4 regions of the Streptomyces sp. NBC_00271 genome follow, and region 3 is predicted to be linked to each of the others. Evidence: riboswitches for the same ligand, from Rfam matches in the RefSeq annotation. Region 3 holds a riboswitch; each other region holds the start of a gene.
What was found. Region 3 has a riboswitch for cyclic di-AMP ahead of OG798_RS44425 (M23 family metallopeptidase). Riboswitches for the same ligand answer to the same signal wherever they lie in the genome.

Region 1 (3,259 bases), 2.9 Mb from region 3:
GGCGTGACCAAGGCAACCGGTCTGGCGCTCGCCGCCGCCCACCTCGGTCTCACCCCCGCCGCCACCATCGCCTTCGGCGACATGCCCAACGACATCCCCATGTTCGACTGGGCCGCCCGGGGGGTCGCCATGGCCAACGCCCATCCGGAGCTGAAGGCGGTGGCCGACGAGGTGACGTTGTCGAACGAGGACGACGGGATCGCGGTGGTGCTGGAGCGGCTGTTCCCGTGCCGGTCGGATCGGTTCCGGGAGTCCGGAGAGCCCGGTGGGTCCCGGCAGCTCTCCGAGTCTCTCCGACCTCATCAGCCGTATCAGCCGCATCAGCCCCGGCAGTCGTACCAGCCCTACCGGCCCAACCAGCCCCACCAGTCCTGTCAGTAGGCCCCGTTGACGTTGTCGATCGAGCCGTACTTGTGCGCCGCGTAGTTGCAGGCCGCCGTGATGTTCGCGACCGGGTCGTAGGGGTTCATCGACGTGCCCGGCACGTGGTAGGCCTTGAACGTGGGGTCGATGACCTGGAGCAGGCCCTTGGAGGGGATGCCGGCCTTGGCGTTGGAGTCCCAGTTGTTGATGGCCAGGGGGTTTCCGGAGGACTCGCGCATGACGTTGCGGTGGATGCCGTTGTAGGTGCCGGGAATCTTGTTGCGGGCCATGATGTCCAGCGAGTGCTTGATCCATCCGTCGAGGTTGTTCGCGTACGTCTTCGACGTGGTGGGCGCCGTCTTAGCCGGGGTCTTCTTGGCGGGGATTTGGACGGTTTTGGTGCCCACGGTCAGGGTGAGGCCCGGACGGAGCGTCGTCGGGTTGGGGCCTATGACCGCGCGGTTGGCGGCGTACAGCTTCGCCGCGCCGCCGCTCTTGGGGTACTTCTGCGCGATCTTGGCCAGGGTGTCGCCCGCGACCACCTTGTACGTGATGAGCTGGACATCAGTGGTGGTGGCCGTGGCGGCCTGCGCGCAGGCCGCGCTCACGAGCGGAAGGGCGAGTGTGACTCCGCCCATTCCCGCGGCGAGGATGCCCCGAGTGAGCATGCCGTGGATCTTGAAGCTGCGGTGCTTGCCTCGTGCGGACATGGCGAATTCCTCTCCGGCGCCTGCGAAGTGAGCTGTCGGGTTCGGGCGGGAGCTGCCCGGCCGCACGGTGTGTGCGACTTCACCCCTAGCCGTTCCGGTGTCCGGATCGGCGGCTTACCTGGGTCCCCCGCTCCTGCCGTGCGTGTGTGTGGGTGGCTGGGATGTTCCGGTCGGCGGCAGGATTGGGCGGTCCGTCCGGATTGACGTGAACGTATGCGAGAGCACATGTCCGGAACAAGCCCTCATTTCCCGGTGTAGATCGCTTTCACCTGGGCAATACGAGGGAGAAAATGCCCGATTAATCCGGAACGTGACACTCAACTTGCCTTATGCAAAGGGGGAGTCGTCAAGACGGGATAAAGAGCCCACCCTGTATGGGAGTGACCCAATTCACGCGACCAAGCAGAAATAAAGCGGCACTGGCGGCAAATCGGACATCACGCCTCGAGTGTCCAGGCCGGTGAGTCCGCGGGCGGAGCCGGGCGGACCTCCCCCGCGGACAGGTCCGTGTCGAGGTCGTCGTCGGGGAGCCGGCCGGCGTTGGGGTTGAAGTAGAGGCCGTAGGCCCAATATTCGGGGAGTTCGTGGCGCATCAGGTCCGGGTGGGGCCCGAACTCCTGCCCCGCGTAAGCCCTGTTGGTCCTCGTCACCGCCTCGGCCCGGGGGATTCTTCGCTCCCACGTCCGATGGAAGACCACCTCGTTGCCGTCCTTGCGGATCAGCTCGTTCGAGGTGACGAACTCCCGGGCGTCGCAGCTGAGTTCGGAGCGTGTCTCGACCCGGGCGTCCCAGGGCGGCTCCGGGCGGTGCAGACGGATCGACGTCGTCGAGAGGTACGGGCGGAGAGCGGGTTCGGCTCGTCGATGGTGTACGCGCCCGGGTCCGACTCCCTTGCTCGCACCGGAAGTTCGAGGGAAGACACGTCCTCCGTAGAGCCCGGTTTCCAGGAGACCGCCTGGTCGGGGCCCTAGCGCGCTGACAGGTTCAGAGCACCCCGGGTCACCAGCGTCGAGGAACCGTCGGCAGCGACGTCGGCGGAGGCGGACCCTGGGGCGCCCCGGGGTCCAGGTCCCCCCGGGACCTCGAACTCGAAGCGGGCCGACCTCGCGCCCTCCTCCCGCTGGTTCGGCGGCAGGCCCGCGTCGTTCCCGACGGGGCGGAAACGGCCCGCGTCCACGCCCGTGTGCTGAGGGGAGCGCACCAGCACGGTGCGCCCCGCAGCGCGTACGCGATCGGGGTCGCGGAGGGGGAGGGTCAGGCGGTGTCGCCCACCCAGCGGCCGGGGAGGGACGGGTACGTCGTCGCCGGGGGGTGCCGCGGCCATGACGTCACGGTTGCTCACGCCGGGGTCGGACTGTTGATCACACCGAGGTCGGGATGGCCGATCGCGTCAGGGTCCGGGTCCGGGCCTGACCCGGCCCTTGACCCCGACGCGATCGGCCGGCCTGAGCCAGTAGTCCCACCACCCCGGCGTCTCCTGGAGGAAGCCGATCGCCGGGCCCGGCGGCAGGCCTCGGTCCGGGTCCCTCCGTATCCCCATCCTCGCGATCCCCCGTCCTCGCACACACTGGCGTGGCGCCAGTACGCGTCCCGGGTCGGGTGGGACAGCCACGTACAGCCACCTACAGCCACGTATGGATGAACGGCTCCACCGTCTCCAGGCGCTTCACCCACATGGCGCGCCACACTCGCCCTCCCCATACGGGTCCGTCGGCACGCCCTCCGAGTTGCCGTGACCGCGGGCATCCACCCGGACGGACGCGTAGCCGTGGCCCGCGTACCAGGGGTGGAGCTGCCAGTCGCGTGGCGCGGTCCGGTCGGTGAGCCGGTCCGGGAGATATTCGAGGAGCGCGGGGACGGGCGCGTCGGTCAGCGGGCGCCACACGCGCGCGTGCAGGCGGATGCCGTCCGGGAGCGGGATCCACAGATCCTCGTGAGTCGTCTCGTGGGAGAAGGGCGTACGGATGTGCATGCTCATCACGGTCACATCCGGTCATATCGACCGATCGGGAACATACCGCCCGTGATCCCGTACCGCCCAGGTGCGGGACTGTCTGCCGCTCGGGGGACATCAGGTGGCGGGGGAGAGGGAAGTCGGGAGGAAGTCGGCAGTGGGGACGGTGGGCGCTCGTGGTGATCGAAACGTGACCGGATACGCTGACTTGAGTGATGGCAGCGACACATCG
Region 2 (3,259 bases), 1.4 Mb from region 3:
CCTCCTGCTCGGTGGGCTCCGCGACGCACGCGCCCGCGTGCCGACGGGTGACGACGAAGCCCTCGGCCTCCAGCGTGCGCAAGGCCTCGCGCACGGGGACCCGCGAGACGCCGTAGCGTCGCGCGAGCAGTTCCTCGGTGAGCCGGCTGCCGCGCTCGTAGACACCCGCGACGATGTCGTCACGGATCGCCGTGCATACCGAGTGCGCGGGAATGCGCATGACCGGACCTCCGCCTTAATCCCCGCGAAACGCGGTCGATTGACGCTTGTTCAGCGACTCTATTGCAGAGAACTGGAATTTCCGATGGCGGGCCGGAATCCATGGATATTTTTTGGACAGACAGCCGTTCGAAACGACGAAGCCCCGGCTGAGGGGAGCCGGGGCTTCGGAAGTGTTGACGCCGGTCGTCAGGCGTTCGGGGTGTGCGAGCGTCAGACGTTCACGCCGTGCGAGCGGAGGTAGGCGACCGGGTCCATGTCGGAGCCGTACTCCGCCGTCGTACGGGCCTCGAAGTGGAGGTGCGGCCCGGTGGTGTTCCCGGTGGCGCCGGAGAGGCCGATCTGCTGGCCCGGGGTGACCGTCTGCCCCACGGAGACGCCGATGGACGACAGGTGGCCGTACATCGTGTAGGTGCCGTCGTGCATCTTCAGGACGATCTGGTTGCCGTACGCGCCACCCCAGCCGGCCGTGACGACCGTGCCGGAGCCGACCGCGTGGACCGAGGTGCCGGAGGCGGCGTGGAAGTCGACGCCCGTGTGACTGCCGGAGGACCAGAGGCTGCCGCCGGTCTTGTAGCCGGTGGAGATGTACGAGCCGGTGATCGGCAGGACGAAGGTGTTGAGGCGCTTGCGCTCGGCGGCGCGGGCGGCACGCTCCTTGGCCTCGCGCTCCTTCTTCGCCTCCTCGGCGGCCTTCTTGCGCGCGGCTTCTTCGGCCTTCTTGCGCGCGGCGGCCTCGTCGGCGGCGCGCTGCTGGGCGGCGGCCTGCGCGTCGATCTGGGCGGCGACGCTGTCACCGAGGGTGACGGCCTGGGTCAGCCCGGTCTGCTCGACGGAGGCGTCCGCGGCGAGTGCCGGAGCGGCCAGGGTTCCGATGACACCGGTGGTGGTGAGCGCGGCGACGCCGACGGCGTTCGTGGTGGAGCGCTTCACGCGGCTCGGACGGCGGTGTTTCCCGGGGCCACAGGTGAACGCCATGTAGGGGCTGATCCTTTCCTTCCCTCTCGCCTACCGGGTTAGCTGACGGGTTCGGAGCAGGAAGGTCTCCTACGGACTCCCTCCAGGGAGGGCGTCCGATTCACCCCAGGGACTACGTGTGGGTCCCCGGCTCCCCTGGCTCGCGCCGTACGGGGACTCGGCGATGACTGTCCGGTGCCGCGGGCGCGGCGCACTGCCTGACGAACAGCCGCACCGACGCTAGACGGGGCGTCTTTCAATCAACAAACGGATCACGGCTTTTGTAGTGCATGCCACAGGGCAGACGGGCAACCTCCCTACCAATACGGACATCTTGGGGATGAAGTCCGCGCGAAGACCCGAGCGGAAATCCGATCAAAAAGGGGCCCGGGCGACTCTTCAGTCACCCGGGCCCTACGGAGTCACGCTCCGTTGAACCTCTACTCCGCCGGAACGACGGTCACTTCACCGATTCCGAGGGCCTTGACGGGCTCCTGGATCTGCGCGGCGTCGCCGACGAGGACGGTCACCAGACGGTCCACCGGGAAGGCGCTCACGGCGGCCGCGGTGGCCTCCACGGTGCCGGTCGCGGCGAGCTGCTGGTACAGCGTCGCCTGGTAGTCGTCCGGCAGGTACTGCTCGACCTGGTCCGCGAGCGTGCCCGCGACGGCCGCCGCGGTCTCGAACTTGAGGGGCGCCACCCCCACCAGGTTCTGTACGGCGATGTCGCGCTCGGCGTCCGTCAGGCCCTCGGCGGCGAGGGTGCGCAGCACCTTCCAGAGGTCGTCGAGCGCCGGGCCGGTGTTCGGGGTGTCCACGGAGCCGCTGATGGCGAGCATCGCGATACCGGTTCCGTCCGGCGCGGCGCGCAGGACCTGGCCGAACGCCCGCACACCGTAGGTGTAGCCCTTTTCCTCGCGCAGGACGCGGTCCAGGCGCGAGGTGAGGGTGCCACCGAGGCAGTACGTGCCGAGCACCTGGGCGGGCCACACACGGTCGTGCCGGTCGGCGCCGACGCGGCCGATGAGCAGCTGCGTCTGGACCGCGCCGGGGCGGTCCACGATGATCACACGGCCGGTGTCGTCGGCGGCCACCGACGGCACGGGGCGCGGCTCGGCGGACGAACCGGTCCAGTCGCCGAGCGTCTCGGCGAGCAGCGCGTCGAGGTCGACGCCGGTCAGGTCGCCGACGATCACAGCGGTGGACGTGGCGGGACGTACGTGCTTGTCGAAGAAGGCGCGTACGGCCGCCGAGTCGATCTTCTGGACGGTCTCCTCGGTGCCCTGGCGCGGGCGCGACATGCGCGAGGTCGCCGGGAACAGCTCCTTGGAGAGCTCCTTGGCGGCCCGCCGGGCCGGGTTGGCCGTCTCGTGCGGGATCTCGTCGAGCCGGTTGCGCACCAGCCGCTCGACCTCGCTGTCCGCGAACGCCGGTGCCCTCAGGGCGTCGGCGAGCAGCCCGAGCGCCTTGGGCAGGCGCGAGACGGGCACTTCGAGCGACAGCCGCACGCCGGGGTGGTCGGCGTGCGCGTCGAGGGTGGCGCCGCAGCGCTCCAGCTCGGCGGCGAACTCCTCGGCGGAGAGCTTGTCGGTGCCCTCGGAGAAGGCGCGCGCCATGATCGTGGCGACGCCGTCGAGGCCCGCGGGCTCGGCCTCGAGCGGCGCGGCGAGCAACACCTCGACGGCGACGACCTGCTGGCCGGGGCGGTGGCAGCGCAGCACGGTCAGGCCGTTGTCCAGCGTGCCGCGCTCGGGCGCCGGGAAGGCCCAGGGCTTGGGCTGACCCGCCTGGGGCTGCGGGTGGAAGTCCATGGTGGCGAGCTCGGTCACTTCGCCGCCTCCTCGTCCTCTTCGGTGGTGCCGGCAGCGACCGGCTCGTACACGAGCACCGCGCGGTTGTCGGGGCGCAGGCGGGCCTTCGCGACCTCCTGGACCTCCTCGGCCGTGATGTCCAGGACGCGCTGTACGGCCGTCAGGGCGAGCTGCGGGTCGCCGAACAGGACGGCGTACCGGCACAGTTCGTCGGCGCGGCCCGCGACCGTGCCGAGCCGGTCCAGCCACTCGCGCTCCAACTGGGCCTGGGC
Region 3 (3,259 bases):
GCGGGCCGCGGAGATGGGCGTCGAGCTGTTCGTCGTCGACGACGGCTGGTTCGGGGCGCGGACGAGCGACCGCGCCGGGCTCGGCGACTGGACCCCCAACCCGGAGCGCTTCCCGCAGGGACTGAAGCCGCTCGCCGACGACGTGCACGCGCTCGGCATGCAGTTCGGGATCTGGGTCGAGCCGGAGATGGTCAATCCGGACAGTGAGCTGTACCGCGCGCACCCCGACTGGGTGCAGTTCCAGCCGGGGCGGACCAGGACGGAGTTCCGCAACCAGCTCGTACTCAATCTCGCCCGCCCGGATGTCCAGGAGTACCTGTGGGAGCAGCTCGACGGTCTGCTCTCGAGCGCCCCGATCGACTATGTGAAGTGGGACTTCAACCGCTGCTTCACGGACGCCGGTTGGCCCGGTGAGCCGTACCCGCAGAAGCTGTGGGTCGAGCACGTGGAGGCCCTGTACGGGCTCCTGGACCGGCTGCGGGCCGAGCATCCCGGGGTAGCCTTCGAGTCCTGCTCGGGCGGTGGCGGCCGGATCGACCTCGGCGTCATGGCACGCACGGACCAGGTGTGGACCTCCGACAACACCGACCCGCTCGACCGGCTCGCCATCCAGCACGGCTTCAGCCAGATCCACCCGGCCCGGATCATGGCCGCCTGGGTCACGGACAGTCCGAACGCGCAGCTCAACGGTCGGATCAGCTCGCTGCGCTTCCGGTTCGTGAGCGCCATGGCCGGGGTGCTGGGGGTCGGCGGTGACCTGGCCGACTGGAGCGAGGCGGAGCTCGTCGAGGCGCGGGAGTGGGTGGACCTCTACAAGGAGATCCGGCCGGTCGTGCAGCGCGGCGACCTCTACCGGCTGCGGCCTCCGGAGGGCGGGCTGAGCGCCGTGCAGTACGTCCGCGGCGACGAGACCGTCGTCCTCGCCCTGCTCCAGGCGCAGCATCACGGCGAGCCGGTCGCCCCGCTCCGGTTGCGTGGGCTCGATCCGAGCGCCGCGTACGAATGCCGCGAAACGGGTGAAGTGCACCGAGGTGCGGTGCTGTTGCATCACGGGTTGCGGACGGGGCTGCGCGGGGACTTCGATGCGGCAGTTATCCGACTGCGTCGCATGTGAGCGTTCTGTCCCTATTGATGCCTTAATTCCAACTGGCCCTGGAATAAAAGACCGTGGTGTGACGTGCGTGAGCAGCGTCATATTCGTGACGATGCGTTGCCGGCCCGCTTTCTCGATCCGCCCGAATTTCCGGGCGGATTGAGGGGCGGGGGAGATCATTGTCCACGGAGGGTGACCGGAATTCCGGCATGGATCAAGAATGGCACGCGCACAGAAAAGCGACATGGTTGGCGATGCGCCCCCATGTCGCTTACGTTCGCCCTCAATCCGGACGGACGCCCAATCCTGCCGCCGCCCGGTATCCGCACACCCACCGGTAACCGGCAGGAGCGGGGGACCCACAGGTACCACGCCTGTTCCGGTCTCCGGAACGGCTAGGGGTATAGCCGCGCAGCCGCGTGGCCGGGCATCTCCAGCCCGCACCCGACAGCTCACCTCGCAGGCGCCGGAGAGGAATTCTTCATGCCCGCGAAGGGTAAGCACCGCCGACCCAAGTCCCAGCGTTTCTCCCGCTCGATCGCCGTGGCCGGAACCGGTGGCGCCGCCCTCGCGCTGCCGCTGATGGGGGCCGCCGGTGCCCATGCCGTGACGCCGACGGCCGCGGTTTCGTCCACTGCGGAAAAGACCGCGACGATTTCCGGCGCGACGGTTTCCGAAAAGACCGCGACGGTTTCCGAAAGGACCGCGACGGTTTCGGAAGAGACCGCGTCGACCTCCACGGCCTCGACGAAGACCTATTCGGTGAAGGCCGGCGACTGGCTCTCCAAGATCGCCGAGCGGCAGCACCTCCGCGGCGGCTGGCAGAAGCTCTACTCCGACAACCGTCAGGTCATCGGCAGCGACCCCTCGATGATCCACCCCGGCCTGAAGCTCACGATCGGCGTGAGGGCCGCGTCGACCGACGACACCAAGCCGTCGACCAAGCCGTCCACGCAGTCGTCCGCCAAGACGTCCACGCGATCGTCGGCGCAGTCGGCCGCCGGATCGTCCGGCGCGGCGGACGCGCCCAAGACCCAGGCCGCCACCACCCGGGCCACCGGCACCGCCACCCACACCGGTTACACCCTGCCGGTCGGGGGCGCCACCATCGGCACCGGCTACAAGGTCGCCGGCAGCATGTGGTCCAGCGGCTACCACACCGGCGTGGACTTCGTGGTCCCGACCGGCACCACCATCAAGGCCATTGCCGCCGGTACCGTCGTATCGGCCGGCTGGGGCGGCGCGTACGGCAACCAGGTCGTCATCCAGCACGCCGACGGCCGGTACTCGCAGTACGCTCACCTGTCCGCCCTGTCCGTCTCGGCGGGCCAGACCATGACCAATGGCCAGCAGATCGGCCTCTCCGGCGCGACCGGCAACGTCACCGGTCCGCACCTGCACTTCGAGATCCGCACCACCCCGAACTACGGCTCGGACATGGACCCGGTCGCGTACCTTCGCTCGCACGGTGTCGCCGTCGGCTGACGTCCGCCGCGCCTCTCACATCTTCGAGGGCCGGACCCCGCGATCGCGGGGTCCGGCCCTCGGCTTTTCTCCACGCGTCCCGGCGTGGTCCTTTCATGATCGGCACATTGCGGTCTTGTGGCACCGGCGAACGAGGTCTCGACACGGTGCGAGAGTGGCTCCACAGTGATCTCCGTAAGCGCTTTCTATGTCTTCGGCGGCGGCACCGCGGCCGTCGTCGCCACCGCAAGGAGCACGCCATCGTGAGACCTCGAAGACTCGGCGTCGTCACCGCCGCCGCGCTGCTGGCCGGTCTGGTCGCCGCGCCCTCGCACGCCACCGAACGGCATCCGCCGCCGCGCCGGATCGTGGAGAACCTGGACCGCGGCCTGGTCGCCGTCCCCTCGGGCAAGGGCACCTTCCTGAGCTGGCGGTTACTCGGCACGGAGTACGCACTCCCCCAAGTTCTCGGCTCCGCTCGAACAGGGGGTACCCCCACCGGGGACGCGATCGCGTTCAACGTGTACAAGGGCGGACGGCGGCTCAACCAGGCGCCGGTCACCCGGTCGACCACGTACCAGGACGACACCCGGGGCACCGGCACCTACACCGTGCGTGCCGTCGTCAACGGCCGTGAGCGGAAACCGAGTTCGGCGGCGCTCGACTTCGTGCGGGGTTACGCCGAGGTTCCGCTGGCCGCCG
Region 4 (3,259 bases), 2.7 Mb from region 3:
CGGCGCAGCGGAACCGAGTCCTCGGGGTTGGCCAGGACCCTGAGGTACGCGAGGACGTCACGGACCTCCTTGCGCTCGTAGAAGCGGACGCCGCCGACGACCTTGTAGGGCAGGCCGACGCGGATGAAGATCTCTTCGAAGACGCGGGACTGTGCGTTCGTCCGGTAGAAGACGGCGACGTCACCCGCCCTGGCCTCGCCCGCGTCGGTGAGACGGTCTATCTCGTCGGCGACGAACTGGGCCTCGTCGTGCTCGGTGTCGGCGACATAGCCGGTGATGTTCGAACCGGCGCCCGCGTTGGTCCACAGGTTCTTGGGGCGGCGGGACTCGTTGCGCTCGATGACTGCGTTCGCGGCGGTCAGGATCGTCTGGGTGGAGCGGTAGTTCTGCTCCAGCAGGATCGTCGTCGCGTCCGGGTAGTCCTCCTCGAACTGGAGGATGTTGCGGATGGTCGCCCCGCGGAAGGCGTAGATCGACTGGTCGGCGTCGCCCACGACGCACAGCTCGGCGGGCCCGAGCTCGCCCTCGGTGGGCGGCGCTTCCTCGGGCCGGTCACCGGCGGCCGGGCCGACGAGCTCCCTGACCAGGGCGTACTGCGCGTGGTTCGTGTCCTGGTACTCGTCGACCAGGACGTGGCGGAAGCGGCGCCGGTAGTGCTCGGCGACGTCCGGGAAGGCACGCAGCAGGTTGACCGTGGTCATGATCAGGTCGTCGAAGTCGAGCGCGTTGGCCTCGCGCAGCCGCGACTGGTACATCGCGTAGGCCTGGGCGAGGGTCTTCTCGAAGCCGTCGGCGGCCTGGACGGCGAAGTCCTCCTCGTCGATCAGCTCGTTCTTCAGGTTCGAGATCTTGGCGCTGAAGGACTTGGGCGGGAAGCGCTTGGGATCGAGATCCAGATCACGGCAGACGAGCGCCATCAGACGCTTGCTGTCGGCGGCGTCGTAGATCGAGAACGAGGAGGTGAAGCCGAGCTTCTTGCTCTCGCGGCGCAGGATCCGCACACACGCGCTGTGGAAGGTCATCACCCACATCGCGTTCGCGCGCGGGCCGACGAGCTGCTCGACGCGCTCCTTCATCTCGCCCGCAGCCTTGTTCGTGAAGGTGATCGCGAGGATCTGGCCGGGGTGGACATGGCGCTCGCCCAGCAGATGAGCGATGCGGTGCGTGAGCACCCGGGTCTTGCCGGAGCCCGCGCCGGCCACGATGAGCAGCGGGGAGCCGGAGTGCACCACGGCCGCGCGCTGGTTCTCGTTCAGCCCGTCCAGCAGGGCCGCCGGGTCCACGGCGGGGCGGGGCGCGCCGTCGCGGTAGTAGGCGTCCCGGCTCGCGGGCACGTCGAAGCGGCCGCCGAACAGGTCGTCCGGAAGCGGCTCCGGCGCCCCGTCCTCGGGCGGCGGGGGCTCTTCCTCGTGGGCCCCGGAAGGCTGGAGGTCCGCCAGAAAGCTGTCATCAAAGAGGCTGCTCATCGCTCTCCGAGTCTAGGCGGCCCCACTGACAACCCGCGGCCACCCTGGAAACCCGACCGGTTTTTCCGCGACCGCGCATGATCTTTTTCCGTCGCTCCTTCCACCGCGGACGCCGTCACCGTTCAGGATCGCTTCATCACGGTCAGCCACGGCCAATGACCCCCGAGGTCAAGGTCACGAAAATGTATCGGGCATATCGCACATCAAACTTCACAGAACACTTATGAGTTGGCTAGCGTGCCGGGCAGGCCGCTCGACCCAACCGGCGAACACCGCCGGGCCGTGCGGCCTCCGCCGAGTCCGGTGCGCCGTACGGCAGCCGGAGCCGGGGACCCAACCGACCTTGGGGTGAATCGGTCCAACTGTCCACTGGGACAAGGACCGTAGGGCAAACCTTCCGGAATCACCCGCCCGAACCCGACAGCTAACTCGGTAGGCGGAAGACGGAAGGAGTCGCCTCTCTTGGCGTCGCATCGCAAGTGGAGTCCTACAGGTACGCGCATAGCGGGTATACGGACCCCCGCCCTCGCCACGGCGGCCCTCACCTCCGTGGCCCTGCTCTCCCAGACGGCGAACGCCGCGCCCTCGGCCGATCCCAAGCCGAGCATCGAAGAGGTCGAGAAGAAGGTCGACGACCTCTACCACCAGGCCGAGGCGGCGACCGAGAAGTACAACGCGACCAGGGAGAAGACCGCGCAGCAGCGCAAGCGCGTCGACTCCCTCCTCGACGACGTGGCCCGGCGCACCGAGAAGCTCAACACCGCGCGCGAGGAGCTGGGGTCGTTCGCCGCGGCGCAGTACCGCACCGGCGCCTCCGCGCCCGACACCGCGACCCTCCTGCTGGCCGACAATCCGCAGGACTACTTCGACCAGACCCAGCTGATGGACCGGCTGACCAGCCGCCAGAAGGTGGCCGTCGACGACTACATCACCGAGCAGGCCGCCACCACCAAGAAGCGCGCGGAGGCCTCCCAGAGCCTGCAGACGCTCACCACGACGCAGAGCGCGCTGAAGACGTCCAAGGCCGACGTGCAGCGCAAGCTCGCCGCGGCGCGCGACCTGCTCTCGAAACTGACCGCCGAGGAGAAGGCGCGGCTCGCGGCGATCGAGAAGAAGAAGCAGGAAGCGGCCGACCGCAAGGCGGCGGAGCTGGCCCAGCAGCAGGCCGCGGCGGAGAAGAAGGCCCAGGAGGCGGCCGCCCAGCAGCAGACGACCACCGGCACCTCGGGCACCTCGGGGAGTTCGACCACCGACTCCTCGTACACCGCCAACGCCGACAAGGCCCTCGCCTTCGCCCGCACCCAGGTCGGCAAGCCGTACGTCTGGGGCGCGACCGGGCCCGGCTCCTACGACTGCTCCGGCCTCACCCAGGCCGCCTGGAAGGCCGCCGGCGTCGATCTCCCGCGTACCACCTGGGACCAGGTCAACGTGGGCACGACGGTCCCGCTCGCCGACATCAAGCCCGGTGACCTCGTCTTCTTCTACGACGACATCAGCCACGTCGGCCTGTACGTCGGCAACGGCATGATGATCCACGCCCCCAAGCCGGGCGCGTACGTCCGCGAGGAGTCGATCTTCTACGGCGGCGAGTCGATCATCCACAGCGTGGTGCGTCCGGCCTAACGCCTCGGTGCCCGGCACGCGCGCGTGGGGCTCATCGAGCTCCACGCGCGCGTGGCCCGCCGCCAACCCGCTCGAAGGTCCTTAGCATCGGGCCCATGTCAGCCATCTCCCCGCCCGGCACCCGGTGGACCGGCCTGCGCAGCTGGTGGGCGCAGAATCCGCCGGGCGCC

Region 1: linked by a shared signal. The riboswitch ahead of OG798_RS31125 (LysM peptidoglycan-binding domain-containing protein) and the one ahead of OG798_RS44425 (M23 family metallopeptidase) in region 3 are both predicted to bind cyclic di-AMP.
Region 2: linked by a shared signal. The riboswitch ahead of OG798_RS37975 (M23 family metallopeptidase) and the one ahead of OG798_RS44425 (M23 family metallopeptidase) in region 3 are both predicted to bind cyclic di-AMP.
Region 4: linked by a shared signal. The riboswitch ahead of OG798_RS32305 (C40 family peptidase) and the one ahead of OG798_RS44425 (M23 family metallopeptidase) in region 3 are both predicted to bind cyclic di-AMP.

What each region holds. Positions count from the first base shown of each region.
Region 1 is NZ_CP108070.1:6,843,029-6,846,287, forward strand. It holds partial or broken gene OG798_RS31120 (HAD family hydrolase) at 1-228, shown strand, start outside; gene OG798_RS31125 (LysM peptidoglycan-binding domain-containing protein) at 375-1,073, opposite strand; cyclic di-AMP (ydaO/yuaA leader) riboswitch at 1,078-1,238, opposite strand; gene OG798_RS31130 (hypothetical protein) at 1,511-1,771, opposite strand; partial or broken gene OG798_RS31135 (CocE/NonD family hydrolase) at 2,044-3,045, opposite strand.
Region 2 is NZ_CP108070.1:8,382,004-8,385,262, reverse strand. It holds gene OG798_RS37980 (GntR family transcriptional regulator) at 1-220, opposite strand, end outside; gene OG798_RS37975 (M23 family metallopeptidase) at 433-1,197, opposite strand; cyclic di-AMP (ydaO/yuaA leader) riboswitch at 1,210-1,370, opposite strand; gene OG798_RS37970 (M16 family metallopeptidase) at 1,617-3,005, opposite strand; gene OG798_RS37965 (M16 family metallopeptidase) at 3,002-3,259, opposite strand, start outside.
Region 3 is NZ_CP108070.1:9,764,948-9,768,206, forward strand. It holds gene OG798_RS44420 (alpha-galactosidase) at 1-1,114, shown strand, start outside; cyclic di-AMP (ydaO/yuaA leader) riboswitch at 1,416-1,574, shown strand; gene OG798_RS44425 (M23 family metallopeptidase) at 1,577-2,578, shown strand; gene OG798_RS44430 (rhamnogalacturonan lyase family protein) at 2,821-3,259, shown strand, end outside.
Region 4 is NZ_CP108070.1:7,074,001-7,077,259, reverse strand. It holds gene pcrA (DNA helicase PcrA) at 1-1,466, opposite strand, end outside; cyclic di-AMP (ydaO/yuaA leader) riboswitch at 1,749-1,920, shown strand; gene OG798_RS32305 (C40 family peptidase) at 1,929-3,089, shown strand; gene OG798_RS32300 (tellurite resistance/C4-dicarboxylate transporter family protein) at 3,185-3,259, shown strand, end outside.